DNA from 4 places in the Ruegeria sp. YTSA144 genome. Region 4 is predicted to be linked to each of the others. Evidence: riboswitches for the same ligand, from Rfam matches in the RefSeq annotation. Region 4 holds a riboswitch; each other region holds the start of a gene.

Region 1 (3,530 bases), on a different contig from region 4:
CCAGATCGATACCGAAGCCTTGCAGGAAACCCTGATTGCGCAGCACATCCACTGTCGGCTGGCTGACGGCAAGATCCAGTGTCGCGATTTTGGCGTCGTTGGCCGCGTCGCCCAGCGTGGCTTTTGCCCATTGTCCAATCAGCAGCCCGGCCAGGAAATTGTCCGTGGCAAACGTCGCGTCGGCCGAGTCAATGGGTTCCAGCGGCGTATCCAGAGCAATAACCAGAACCCCTGCATCCCGCGCCTGCTTCACGGCCGGAACGATGGATGAAGTGTCCGAAGCCGTCAGCAGAATGCCCTTGGCGCCGTCCAGAATGCAGGTCTCAATGGCTTGCACCTGCGTTTCATGGTCGCCGTCAACTTTGCCTGCAAAGGCTTTGAGCGTCATTCCCAGCTCTTCCGCCTTCGCTGTCGCGCCTTCCTTCATTTTGACAAAGAACGGGTTGGTGTCTGTCTTGGTGATCAGGCAAACGGTTTCACCGTCCGCCATTGCACTGCCAGCCATGGCAGTAACCCCGAGCGCAGCTGCACCCGCAAGTTTTGCAAGTTTCATCGATTATCCTCCCAGTTTTTCCTATGCCGAGTAGGGCACGAGGGCGATCAGGCAAAAATCCTGATCCCATAAGAAACAATCACAAGAATCGAAATTTGAGTCAATAAATAAATCACTCTTAATTATTATTGACAGGGCGGGCGGGCTTTCCCATTCTTCAGCAGGAAAGGGGTGGTCGTGCCGGAAAAATCATCACGGAAAAATTCGATTGGTTCACAGGGGTCAGTGGTGCGCGGAACCAATCAAAGCGGCATGCGGGCCCGCAACGAACGGCTGGTGTTGTCGCTTGTCCGACGTCATCAGGCCCTTGCGAAGTCCGAACTCGCGCGCATGACCGGACTGTCGGCACAAACGGTTTCCGTCATCATGCGTCAATTGGAAAAAGATGGGTTGCTTTTGCGCGGTGAACCGGTCCGTGGGAAAGTCGGGCAACCTTCCGTTCCCATGCGTCTCAACCCGGATGGTGCGTTTTTCTTTGGGCTCAAGGTCGGGCGCCGCAGTACCGAGCTGGTTTTGACTGACTTTGTGGGAAACGTGCGGCAACGCAAGCGGCGAACCTATGACTATCCAACGCCGAAAGCCACTTTGGAGTTTTCCACGCAGAGTCTGGGCAAAATGATGTCATCCATGTCGCCCGAGGCCAAAGGCAGGATTGCGGGTCTTGGAATTGCCATGCCGTTCTACCTGTGGGACTGGGCCCAGGCCCTTCAGGTTCCTCAGGAAGAAATGGACCCGTGGCGCGTATCAGACCTGAAGGCTGACCTGGCTGGTCGCCTCGATATGCCGGTTTTTCTGCAAAATGACGCAACGGCGGCTTGTGGTGCGGAACTGGTATTCGGTCCGGCCGATGGACCAAGGGATTTTCTGTACTTCTATATCGGGTTTTTCATTGGCGGCGGTGTGGTTCTCAATGGCGCGATCTTTTCGGGGCGTGGAAACTCGGGGGCGATCGGCCCCCTGCCTGTGCCGGATGGTACGGGCGGTGTCAGGCCGCTTATCGACGTGGCCAGCCTTTATGTGCTCGAGCGTGCGATCACGACAGCAGGGGCGACCTCGCTGTCTTTATGGGAAACGACCGAACGTTGGGATGTGCCAAATGTTCAACTGGAAAACTGGTTGAAACAGACGGCGAGCGGGATTGCCCATGCGATTGTCTCATCCTGTAGCCTGATAGATTTCGAATGCGTGAAGATTGACGGCTGGATGCCGCAGGAAATCAAGGCGCGTTTGGTTGAAATGGTCGAAGACAAACTGTCCAAGCTGAACCTGACCGGTCTTGAGCGCCCCGTGGTGCTGGAAGGGACCGTGGGCCCGGAAGCACGCTCACTGGGCGCGGCAAGCCTGCCATTGTCGGAAAGGTATCTTTCAGAAGCTTAGGCATGAAATCATCCTGCTGCCTTGGATTTTTCACGAAGTCGATTTACCCGCCCAAAATTGCCGAATTCAGCATTTTTTCGACGGCCACGGCACATTTTCGTTGACCGAGGGCTGAGTTGTCTGGCAAGCCGCTCGGCATGTCCGGTTCCGGGGCTTGCTCTGGAATCAATAGGGAATGCGGTGCGGGCTCAGGCCCAATTCCGCAACTGCACCCGCAACTGTAAGCGGCGAGCAGGGCTGAAACGCCACTGGGGTTTGCCCGGGAAGGCCAGTCCAACGCTTTGACCCGCAAGTCAGGATACCTGCCGGACATGTGCCCTCTAACGGGCACTCCTAATCGGCGACGGGATGTGCGTCGGACCAGGATGCCTGAAAGGGTAATTTGGCGTCGAATGTCCTGTGGTCAAAACGAATTTCGCGCCGGGATTGGCGCGACGGGACAAGGACGACTGTTCATGAAAACGCTGCTCAGTGCAGCCGCTGCCGTGATGGCACTTCCTGCCATGGCAAATGCGCATTTCCTTTTGGAATACACCACCGACACCATGATCGAGAAACCGGGTGATGTGCCGGTCAAGCTGATTTTCTGGCATCCGTTCGAAAACGGCCATGTCATGGATCTGGAAAAGCCGCAGGAATTCTATGTGATCCACAACGGTGAAAAGACCGATTTGCTGGATACGCTGGAACCTATCCGGTTCACCGGCGGGCAAAACGAGGGCGCGGCGTTCAAAGGCAGTGTCCCGGTCAAACGGTCGGGTGACTATGTGCTGGTGACGGTTCCTCAGCCTTACTATGAGGAATCCGAAGACATCTATATCCAACAGCTCACCAAAGCCTTCCTGAACCGCAACGAATTACCGACCGACTGGATGAATCCCGTGGGTCTGCCGACCGAGATTGTCCCGCTGAACAAGCCGACCAACATCATCGCGGGTTCAACCTTCACGGGCCGTGTGCTGGCTGATGGTCAGCCGGTTGCGGGGGCCGAGATCGAGATCGAATACATGGCCGCCGAACCCGACATGGACAGCGCGGCCGCTTCTGCACCGAAAGTGTCCCCTATGCCGGGTGGTGCGGTGGTCGCCATATCTGACGACAACGGGTATTTTTCGTTCGGCGTTCCAAAAGCCGGCTACTGGGGTTTCGCAGCACTTGGATCCGGTCCGGCAACCGAACATGAGGGCAAAGAACTCAGCCAGGATGCGGTGATCTGGATTCGCGCCTGGGATCTGGAGTAACCCCGAATGCACATCGTCGACGGAGCCCTTTCCAACCCGGTTGTTGTTGGCGGCGCCATAGCGGCCGCGGGTGGGATCGCCATGGGTCTCAGGTCTCTGGATCTTGATCGCATCCCCACTGCCGGTGTGCTGTCAGCCAGTTTCTTCGTAGCATCGTTGATCCACGTACCCATTGGTCCGTCGTCGGTCCATTTGATCCTCAACGGTATGGCCGGGCTGCTGCTTGGTTGGGCCGCATTCCCGGCTTTGTTCGTCGGGCTTTTGCTACAGGCGGTCTTCTTCGGCTTTGGCGGGTTGACGGTGCTGGGGATCAACACCGTCAATATCGCCCTGCCCGCGGTGGTGGCCGGAATGCTGTT
Region 2 (3,530 bases), on a different contig from region 4:
CTGTCTCTGCCCTGTATCTCGGCGGAATCAGCCTTGCCTGTGAACCTTGCGCAGATGCCTATGCCGCCCTTCTGGACCGCCACGGTTCCGACCGGGCGGTGATGCTGGATCCGAATATCCGCCCGGGTTTCATCAAGGATCAAACCCGGTTCAGAGCGCGTTTGAACCGCATGATCTCACAAGCGGATATCGTCAAGGTTTCAGACGAGGACCTGGACTGGATCATTCCGGGCGCTGAATCCGAAGCCGCGAAGGCGTCTGTGCTGTTGCAGGCGGGTCCTTCCGTTGTCATCGTCACGCGTGGCAGCGACGGGGCGCACGGCTATCTGGCGGATGGTTCCGAAGTCTCGGTTCCTGTGAAGCCCGTTGAAGTGGTCGACACGATCGGCGCAGGTGACACGTTCAACGCCGGCGTCCTGACCGGTCTCAGCCGTGCAGGGCATCTGACCAAATCAGGTCTGCGCGGATTGACGGCTGAAAGCCTGCAAGCAGCCATGGAACTGGGCGCTGACGTGGCGGCCGTGACCGTTTCCCGAGCCGGGGCGGAACCCCCCTGGGCGCACGAACTTTGACCTGCGGGATAGCATGATGAAACGTTCCGAAATCAACCGTATCAAGACCCAGGCACAAGCATTCATTCAGTCCTTCGGTGCCGTGTTGCCACCCTTTGCGGATTGGTCGCCCGAGAAAATGCGCAGCCCTCTGGCGGAAACGATCCGCGGCCGCGGGTTGGGATGGGACATAACCGATTACGCACAAGGCCGTTTCGACGAACTTGGACTGTTTCTGTTCACTCTGCGCAATGGCGAGGCGAAGGATCTGAAATCCGGGCGCGGGATGCTCTATGCGGAAAAACTGTTGATCTCGAAAGACAATCAGCTTTCTCCGATGCACCGGCATATCGTCAAGGCAGAAGACATCATCAACCGGGGCGGCGGCGACCTCGTTCTGGAAATTCATGCGTCGGATCCAAACGGTGGCGTCGACCGCGACAATCCGGTGACGGTCCCAAGCGATGCCTGCCCTGTAACCTTGCAACCCGGAGAACACTTGCGGCTGAAGCCGGGGCAAAGCGTAACTTTGATGCCCGGCATCTGGCACGCTTTCTGGGCCGAGCGCGGCGATTGCCTTATTGGCGAGGTATCGACCGTGAATGACGACCGTACGGACAATGTGTTCGAAGAGCCGATCCCACGGTTTTCGAAGGTCGAGGAAGATACCGATCCGGATTTTCTTCTTGTATCAGACTATTGACACCGTTCGGTCCGGGCTGGCGCAGCAGGATCGCTGGCTCAACTGTTGCAATTCCATCCACCACCCTTTCGCCTGCCGCTTGACAAGTCTGGCATAGCCGGACTAGCTGAGCGGGATGGTTCCGTAAGGGATGAAAATGGGAACACGGTGCGGCGCTGGAATGTGCCAAGTCCGTGACTGCCCCCGCAACTGTAAGCGGAGAGCGACGCCACTTCACCACTGACCCGTATGGGTTGGGAAGGTGGGCCGAGCCTTGACCCGCAAGTCAGGAGACCTGCCATCGCATGGTAACCAACCCGGGGCGGGGCGTCCCCGAAGGAGGCTTGATGGCGCGTTTGCGTAATATCTGGGTATGTGCCCTCTGTCTGCATCTGGCAAACGACGGAGACGGCAATGACCTGCTATTCTGATCACTACGTTCTGATCTGTTCAACATGTCAGGGGACGATGCCTGCCGAGGCTGCGCAAGACGCGCTGGATGCTCAGCTGCCTGACGGTTTTGAAACCCGAATGGTGGCCTGCATGGCAGGTTGTGAACGGGCCATGACCGTCGGATTTCAGGCCGCAGGCAAAGCGCAGTACCTGTTCGGCGACATTAAGACATCACACGACCTGGATGCCCTGGTCGAATTCGCGACCCAGTTCGGCGACAGCGACGATGGCTGGACCAGCGCTTCGGACCGCCCTCCTGCCCTTTTCGCAAAGACCCTGTCGCGAATACCCGCTTTGCCAACCCGGGGGACATCATGAGCTTTCTGGTTGCCGAGGATCTGGAGTACTACGCGCTCAATGGTGATATCCTGTTGCAGGATGTATCCTTTCGTCTGGAAGAAGGATCAATTCTGGCAATCGCCGGGCCGAACGGCGCCGGTAAGACCACTCTGTTGAAACTGCTGTGCGGGATTGAACGGATTGCCTTGGGTGATGTTTGGATAGAAGGCCAAAGCCTTCGTACCCTGTCCGCCCGCCAACGCGCCCGCTCCATTGCTGTGGTCGGACAGCAGGAAATGCCCGACGGACGGATGCGCCTGCAAGACTACGTTGCGCTGGGACAAATCCCGATTCAGGGCGAACGTTCGGTGGCTCAGCACAAGGCTGATCTTGAACGGGTGCTGACGACGACCGAGCTGTCGCATTTTGCCAACAAGACGATGGGTCAACTGTCGGGCGGAGAACGTCAGCGCGCACATATCGCGCGCGCGCTGGCCCAGAATCCGTCGTTGCTGTTTCTGGACGAGCCAACCAACCATCTGGACCCCGATGCCAAGGGGCACATGCTGTCTCTGGTCGCTGATCTGGGGGTAACGGTCGTCATGATCGTCCATGATCTGGTCATGATCCCGGAATTCGCCAGCCATGTGGCGTTGATGAAAGCCACGCGTCTGACAGGGTTCGGGCCTGTTGGCGAAGTTCTGACCCCAGACCGGGTACGTGAGACATTCGGCGTGGATTATCTGTGCTTTCAGCACGAAGGCCGCATGATCCCCGCACTGGATATCCGAAAACGGAAATTGTCATAATAACAGGAGCTTACATATGATGCAGAAACTCTGGCCAGTGGTCGTCTTCGCTGGCTTGGCAGGTGGGGTGGCAGCAGAGGGCGTCACCGTGGACAATTGCGGCGAACCGCTGGCTTTTGACTCGGCGCCGGAACGTCTGGTCGTGCATGACATGAACATGACGGATATGGCCTTTGCGCTCGGCCTTCAGGACAAGATCGTGGGGCTTACCGGAATTACCGGCTGGTACAAAACAAGCCCTGATTTTGATGCTCAGCGTGGCGATATCCCAGAGCTTGCCCCCAAATACCCGACCATTGAAAACCTTGTGGCCGTCGAACCCGATCTGTTTTTTGCCGGTTGGTACTATGGCATGAAACCCGGCGGTGACGTCACGCCCGACACGCTGGAACCCTTTGGTATCAAGACCATGATCCTGTCCGAAAGCTGCGTGCATCTGGACAAGGATCGCCCCGAGGCCAGCATGAACCTGTTGTTTGATGACGTTCTGCGTCTGGGCACGGTCATGCAGGTCGAGGACAAGGCCGAGGCGCTGGTTGCCCGCTGGAAGGACCAACTGTCCGCCATCGAAGCAAAAACAGCCGATCTGGCGAAGCCCCGCGTGTTCCTGCTGGACGGGCCGGCAGATGCTCCGTTTACCGCCGGCAAGTTCGCCATTCCCGATGCAATGATCGCAGCCGCGGGTGGCGAGAACGTGACGCATGATCTGGATACCAGCTGGGGTCGCACGTCGTGGGAGGCCGTCGCCGCGGCTAA
Region 3 (3,530 bases), on a different contig from region 4:
ATGCGCGGGCGGTTCTTCCAACGTCTTGAGCAGCGCGTTGAAGGCGCTGGTCGAGAGCATGTGGACCTCGTCGATGATATAAATCTTGTAACGCGCGCTGGCGGCGCGATAGCGCACGCTGTCGATGATCTCGCGGATATCGTTGACGCCTGTGCGGCTGGCGGCGTCCATCTCCATCACGTCGACATGGCGGCCTTCCATGATGGCGACACAATGTTCGCACTGACCGCAGGGTTCGGTTGTGGGGCCGCCGGTTCCGTCCGGACCGATGCAATTCATGCCCTTAGCGATGATCCTCGCGGTCGTGGTTTTGCCGGTGCCACGAATGCCAGTCATGATGAAGGCCTGCGCGATCCGATCGGCCGCGAACGCGTTTTTCAGGGTGCGCACCATGGCATCCTGACCCACCAGATCGGCAAAGGTTTCCGGGCGATATTTGCGGGCGAGAACCTGATAGGCGGGGCTGGAGCTGTCTGTCATGTCTTCTCGTTGGGATTCGGGGCTTGGGCACAGCGTAGTGGCCACCGTTGCCCGCGTCCACAGCGTGGTGTGATGATTTTTGTTTTAGAAACGAGTCGCTTTCGCACTAAACTGCGTTAGCAGATTTAATGACTCATTTTTGTAAAGAGTTCTTTGGGGAGGACACGTTTCATGTCGCAGTTGGTGATCTACGCCCTGCAAGTCGGTGGCGGAACGCTTGCACTGACCTCGATGCCCGGACGTGGCGGGGATTATTTCAGCGATCTGGATATGATCGCAGGCTGGCAGCCGGGGCTTGTTGTATCGATGACAACGGATGTCGAGATGCTTCAGGATGGGGCGAAGGATTTCGGCAGCGACATTCAAAGCCGCGCCAGCAGATGGGTTCACCTGCCGATCGAAGATTTCGGAGCGCCGACACAAGCGATTGATGACGCGTGGCCGTCCGTCAGCGCCGCAGCCCGACACGCGCTGTCAGGAGGAGGTCGCGTTTTGGTGCATTGCCGTGGGGGCTGTGGCAGGTCAGGTATGGTTGTTCTGCGGCTGATGATTGAATGCGGCGAACGCGCGGACACAGCGCTGGAACGATTGCGGGCGGTGCGCCCCTGCGCCGTCGAAACGGATGCGCAACTGGCCTGGGCCTCGCAGCGTGCGCAGGCACAGGTCAGTCTGGACTCAGATTGAAATCTGCGCGGGCGCGCAAACAGGTTTTCGCGGCCGGATCGTGGAAACTTCGATCATCGCGCAGGGTGGGGTTTGCACGACGCCGGATGGCATCGCACTGACCGTGTTTCCGAAGACCAATTCGGCATAGAGGTTCAGGGGCTCAATTGCTGCTTCGGGCTGCGTGCCGCAAAAGACACGAAGGCTGTCTGATTGCGCCCTGAAAACTGCGTGACATCCGTCGGTGCAATGTGACAGCTCGCTGCTGCCCTCAATCTCGAAATCATCACTTGTGGCCGAGGTCGCCTGGGTCATGGCTTCGGATATCGAGCGCGCCAGCCGCGCCAAAGCGGGGCAGGTTTTGCCCGTCCGCTGACATACTGTTGCACTGAATTCATGCGTTTTTGTCTTCCAGATCATCCTGCGCCCTCCGCGCGTGGTGGACAGGATATTTGGGACAGGTGGGACAGCGTGATGCCGTCAGGACCTGCCCGGACACCCCGTCCGAGTTTCGGTTTCGTTTCCGATGGCAGGTCTCCTGACTTGCGGGTCATCGCTTTGCCGACCTTCCCAGCCTTTCGGGCCAGTGGTGTTTTGGCATCGCTTACCGCTTACAGTTGCGGGGGCAGTCGCGGATTTGGTTGTTGCCTGCATGACCAGACATTACCGCACCGTGTTCCCTTTTCATCCCGACCCCTTGTGGAGGCCGGAAACCATCACACAACCGCTAGCGTTTGAGTACGCATCGAGTCAAGCCGATCTTTTGGCCGGACGCTTGGTCATGCTGGATACGATGTAGGTTCATGCATAATGTCGAGGGTGTCGAGGTTCGGAAACCGGATTTACCAAGCGAAAAGCCAGAGATCATGTTGGATACAGAGCAAACGGTATTGACCGAGGAGTTTCGCTTTCCTTCCGGGCAGAAAACACTGTCCGCCCGATTGTATAGCCCGCTGACTTCGCCCGAAATCGTCGTTGTGCTGAACAGTGCAACGGGTGTGCCGCGTGATTATTACCGTCATTTCGCACGATGGCTTGCCGCTGAGAAGGGTATGGCCTGCCTGACCTATGACTATCGGGATTATGGGCATTCCTTGACCGGCCGCCTGAAAGATTCGCGTGCGACCATGGCGGATTGGGCCTTGATCGACATGCCCGCGGCACGGGCGGAAATGCGTCGGCGATACCCGAATGCGAAACACTGGACCATCGGCCATTCCGTCGGCGCGATGTTGGGGCCTGTGCAACCGGATATCGATCTGATTGACCGGATGATCTGTGTGTGTTCGGGGCTTGTGACCCTAAGCGACCATCCGTGGCCCTATCGGGGTTTGGCGGGGTTGTTCTGGTACGGCCATGCTCCGCTTTTGGCCCGAGCCCTTGGCTACCTTCCCGGAAAGGCGATCGGGTTTGGCTCGGACCTGCCGGCATCGGTCTATTGGCAGTGGCGCAAATGGTGTACCGCGCCTTTGAATTATGTGCCTGAAATCGGGCATGAGTTACCTGCGGCGCAGTGGAAGGATTCTGGAACGCCCGTGGATTTGTTCACCTTCGAGGACGACCAGATGGTGCCGCCGGAAGCGGTTTGGCGGCTTGCGGAACTATACGGCCCCGATGCCAACCGTCACCTGCTGAGCCCCGCCGATTTCGGGTTGCCTGAGGTTGGACATATCGGAGCATTTGCCCGGCGCAACGCAGCGGTTTGGCCGCGACTGATCGCCTGACCAGACGCGGCGCAGGACGGGCCGGGCACCGTCCTGCCATCACCGGTTGCGAAGCTTCTTTTCCTTCATGACGCCACGGACCATCTTGCCGAACGCTTTGTCCCGCGCCCGGGACTGCGCGACAGTTTCTGAGTTGCGCTGATCTTCGCGCCGAAGCTTGCGCCACCGGTCCAATCGAGCCGGGTCAAGCGTGCCGTGGCTGATCGCCTTTTGCACGGCACATCCGGGCTCGGAGCTGTGCTGGCAATCCGAAAAACGGCAGTCCCGGCTCAACGCGGCAAGGTCCGAGAAAACGTCGTCGATCCCGTCCTGAGCGTCCATCAGGCGCAACGCGCGCATACCGGGTGTATCGATCAACCAGCCGCCGTTGCGCATCCGGTGCAGTGCCCGAGCGGTCGTCGTGTGCCGGCCCCGCGCGTCATCCTCGCGAATGTCCGAGGTGGCGAGAACCTGACCGGTCATGGTATTGGCAAGCGTCGTCTTGCCAACGCCCGACGAGCCAACCAGCGCTCCGGTCTGGCTTTTGGGGCACCAGGACAGAACCTTTTCAACCTCTGCCGGGTCCAGCGCGTTGATCGCCAGAACCGTCAGGAACGGGTCCAATGATTGTACCTGTCCCGTGAAACTTTCAGGGTCCGCCGATTTGTCGGCCTTCGTCAGAAC
Region 4 (3,530 bases):
GCACCCTTCTGGCTTTCACCGTTTTCTTGTTCGTTTCCGAGATCATCAGGATCGACCTTTCCGCCATATTGGTTCTGGTTCTCATAGGTTTGCTCAGCTACGCGCCCGGGCTGGGAAATCTGGCGGATGTCACCCTTCTGTTCGACGGCTTCGCATCCAATGCCGTAATCTCGATCATAGCGGTCATGATCGTCGGGGCTGGTCTGGACAAGACGGGGATCATGAACAAGGTGGCTGCCGTCATCCTCAAATACGGCGGCAAATCGGAAGGCAGGGTCGTTCCAATCATCTCCGGAACCGTTGGCGTCATTTCCTCGTTCATGCAGAATGTCGGCGCCGCTGCTCTGTTTCTTCCCGTTGTCAGCCGAATATCTTCACGGTCAGGTATACCGCTGTCGCGCCTGCTGATGCCGATGGGATTCTGCGCCATTCTGGGCGGCACAATGACGATGGTCGGGTCGTCTCCTCTTATCCTGCTGAACGATCTGATCCTGACGGCTAATGACAGTCTGCCGACCTCTCAGAAAATGGAGCCCTTCGGCCTGTTTTCGGTCACGCCGATCGGTGCGGTTCTGATCCTGACCGGAATTGGTTACTTTCTGCTGTTGGGACGCTGGGTTTTGCCCGAGGCTGAAGAGCCTGACAATACGGGTACCGGACAAGGGACACAGGAATACCTGCAAAGGGTCTATGGCCTCAAAGCCGATGTGTTCGAAGTCGTGGTGCCCGAGGACAGCCCCCTGGTCGGCGAGATTCTGGCCGACATCAACCACGAAAACCACCTGTACATCATTTCCACCTTCTATCGCGGCAAAACCTCGATGGTTCAGGTTTTGACAGCGGAAATTGCAGCGCCGTGTCGGCTGGCCATCGTCGGCCGCCGTTGGGAGGTCGAGAAATTCGCCGAGAAATACGGGCTGACCGTTCTTCCCGACTTGGACGTTTTCGTCGAAGAGTTCGCCCCAACCAATGCAGGCGTGGCCGAGGTGGTCATCACGCCCGACAGCAAGCTGATCGGCAAATGCCCCCGCGAGCTTTTGTTCCGCAAGACCTACGGGATGTCGCTGCTGGCCATTCACCGCGGCGAAGAGACGCTGAGCCATGTCGAGACCGAGGATCACGAATCCACTCAGATCGGGCTCGAAAAGTTCCAGGCCGGTGACATGCTCGTGGCGCATACCAGATGGGACAACCTGATGCGGATCAAACGAGATCCGGATTTCGTCGTTGTGACAACGGACTTTCCACAGGACGAGCTGAGGCCGCAAAAAGTCGGCTGGGCCCTGGCATTTTTCGCCATTTCGCTGTCGTTGATCCTGTTCACGGATGTCCGGCTTTCACTCTGTCTTCTTACCGGCGCGGTGGGCATGATGTTGACCCGTGTGCTCAGCGTGGATGAGGCATACCGCGCGGTCGGCTGGAACACCGTATTCCTGCTCGCCTGCCTTATACCGTTGGGACAAGCCGTACAGAACACAGGCACCGCTGCGTGGATCGCCCAGCAGATCATGATAATTCTGGACGGCTGGCCGATCTGGTCGCTGCAAACCGGCATCGCCATTCTGGCGACGGCCTTTTCTTTGGTCATGTCAAATGTGGGGGCCACGGTTCTGCTGGTGCCTCTGGCGGTATCGATTGCGATAGCGGCTGGCGGGAATCCGGCCGTCTTTGCCCTGACCGTCGCCATTTCAACATCGAACAGCTTCATCATCCCAACCCATCAGGTAAATGCCTTGATCATGGGGCCGGCAGGATACAAGGTGATGGATTTCGTGCGGTCCGGAGGGATCATGACTGTGCTGTTTCTGGTCGTCTCGCTGCTCATGATCAACGTCATTTATTAGCGCGAGAGGATCCGGGGTATTCGGTGGTCTTTTCCCATCATCGGGACAGGTTCCCTTGAGCCACCCGCTCACCACAGTGTACGACCCTAGCAGAGATACCGTTGGTCTCTGGGCCCATCTCAGGCTGAACCCCGCACGACATGCCGCCCATCGACGCCCACAGGTCGCTTTCTACTCCTTTGCATCATTGTTGCGCGCGACTCGCTTGACAAGCAGGCCAGCGGTGCCGCATGTCCCTTTCGTTGGTGTCGGTGACAGCCGATGAAAAGGGAATGCGTCAACGGTCATGCCGCCAAACGCAGCCGCCCCCGCGACCGTGAACGGAGAGGATGCCCAATGCCACTGGCCCAAAGGCCGGGAAGGCGGGACATCCGACAGAGGCCCGCCTCTGGCATCCGCAAGCCGGGAGACCTGCCAACAACCGAAGTTGAAACCGGGCGGGGTGTTCCGGTGTCGGGTCCGTGACCAATCGTGGCCCGCATGAAACCCCGTCCCCCGCGAAGAGGATTTGGGGGGATGAGAGACATGACCGAGACCACACCAGTCGAGCTGCTGGTCTGTACCACCTGCCGTCGCGGCCTGCCTGTCGAAGATGACGCGCAACGCCCGGGCGCTTTGTTGCACAAGGCCCTGGAACAGGCGGACCTGCCCGACGGTGTCACCCTGAAAGCCGTTGAATGCCTGTCAAACTGCGATCAAGGCTGTTCGATCGTATTGCGCGGCGGGCCGGGCCGTTGGACCTTCGTGTACGAAAACCTGAGCGAAACAGATCATGTCGACGTCATTGTCGACGGTGCGACCAAGTATCTGGCCACTGAAGATGGCTTGGTGAAATGGCGCGAACGCCCCGAACATTTTCGCAAGAACTGTGCCTCGCGCATTCCCCCGATTGGAGCCTGACATGTCGAACCTCGAAAAACTCCCCGTCACAGTGATCACCGGCTTTCTCGGCTCGGGCAAAACCACTTTGGTGCGTCACCTGATGCAGAACCCGCAGGGCAAGCGCCTTGCTGTCGTGGTCAACGAGTTCGGCGATGTGGGCGTCGATGGCGACATCCTGAAATCCTGCGCCATCCCGGATTGCCCGGCGGAAAACATCATGGAACTGGCCAATGGCTGCATCTGCTGCACCGTGGCAGATGATTTCATTCCCACCATCGAGGCCCTGATGGCGCTGGAGCCGCGACCGGATCACATCCTGATCGAAACCTCGGGACTGGCGCTTCCCAAACCGTTGCTCAAGGCGTTCGACTGGCCCGATATCCGTTCCAAGATCACCGTGGACGGCGTTATTGCTCTGGCCGATGCCGAGGCCGTGGCCGCCGGTCGTTTCGCACCCAATGTCGAAGCGGTGGATGCCCAGCGCATGGCCGATGACTCGATCGACCACGAAACGCCCCTGTCCGAAGTGTTCGAGGATCAGATCTCGTGCGCCGACATCATCCTGCTGACCAAGCCCGACCTCGCCGGCCCCGAAGGCGTGGCGAAGGCGCGCGAGATCATCGCCGCCGAGGCGCCGCGCCCGCTGCCCGTGGTCGAAGTGGCCGAAGGTGCCGTGGACGTTCGCGTCGTGTTGGGTCTGGAAGCCGCCGCCGAGGATGACATGGACGCCCGGCCCTCGCATCACGACGGCCACCATGATCACGAGCATGACGATTTCGAAAGCATCATCGTCGAGTTGCCCGA

The links. A riboswitch is a leader RNA that binds a small molecule or an ion and turns the genes downstream of it on or off. The one in region 4 is predicted to bind cobalamin.
Region 1: another riboswitch for cobalamin. It lies ahead of AC2FF8_RS20015 (DUF4198 domain-containing protein); the one in region 4 lies ahead of AC2FF8_RS18410 (DUF1636 family protein).
Region 2: another riboswitch for cobalamin. It lies ahead of AC2FF8_RS10905 (DUF1636 family protein); the one in region 4 lies ahead of AC2FF8_RS18410 (DUF1636 family protein).
Region 3: another riboswitch for cobalamin. It lies ahead of AC2FF8_RS19405 (hypothetical protein); the one in region 4 lies ahead of AC2FF8_RS18410 (DUF1636 family protein).

Annotation. Positions count from the first base shown of each region.
Region 1 covers NZ_JBXWNA010000017.1:13,742-17,271, reverse strand. The annotation lists gene AC2FF8_RS20025 (sugar ABC transporter substrate-binding protein) at 1-553, opposite strand, end outside; gene AC2FF8_RS20020 (ROK family transcriptional regulator) at 806-1,930, shown strand; cobalamin riboswitch at 2,056-2,254, shown strand; gene AC2FF8_RS20015 (DUF4198 domain-containing protein) at 2,386-3,171, shown strand; gene cbiM (cobalt transporter CbiM) at 3,178-3,530, shown strand, end outside.
Region 2 covers NZ_JBXWNA010000004.1:82,725-86,254, reverse strand. The annotation lists gene AC2FF8_RS10915 (carbohydrate kinase family protein) at 1-572, shown strand, start outside; gene AC2FF8_RS10910 (D-lyxose/D-mannose family sugar isomerase) at 589-1,254, shown strand; cobalamin riboswitch at 1,354-1,550, shown strand; gene AC2FF8_RS10905 (DUF1636 family protein) at 1,648-2,004, shown strand; gene AC2FF8_RS10900 (ABC transporter ATP-binding protein) at 2,001-2,774, shown strand; gene AC2FF8_RS10895 (ABC transporter substrate-binding protein) at 2,791-3,530, shown strand, end outside.
Region 3 covers NZ_JBXWNA010000014.1:48,790-52,319, reverse strand. The annotation lists gene AC2FF8_RS19415 (DNA polymerase III subunit gamma/tau) at 1-480, opposite strand, end outside; gene AC2FF8_RS19410 (protein-tyrosine phosphatase family protein) at 652-1,164, shown strand; gene AC2FF8_RS19405 (hypothetical protein) at 1,156-1,563, opposite strand; cobalamin riboswitch at 1,655-1,876, opposite strand; gene AC2FF8_RS19400 (alpha/beta hydrolase family protein) at 1,947-2,867, shown strand; gene rsgA (ribosome small subunit-dependent GTPase A) at 2,907-3,530, opposite strand, start outside.
Region 4 covers NZ_JBXWNA010000011.1:65,575-69,104, reverse strand. The annotation lists gene AC2FF8_RS18415 (SLC13 family permease) at 1-1,844, shown strand, start outside; cobalamin riboswitch at 2,071-2,277, shown strand; gene AC2FF8_RS18410 (DUF1636 family protein) at 2,370-2,744, shown strand; gene cobW (cobalamin biosynthesis protein CobW) at 2,746-3,530, shown strand, end outside.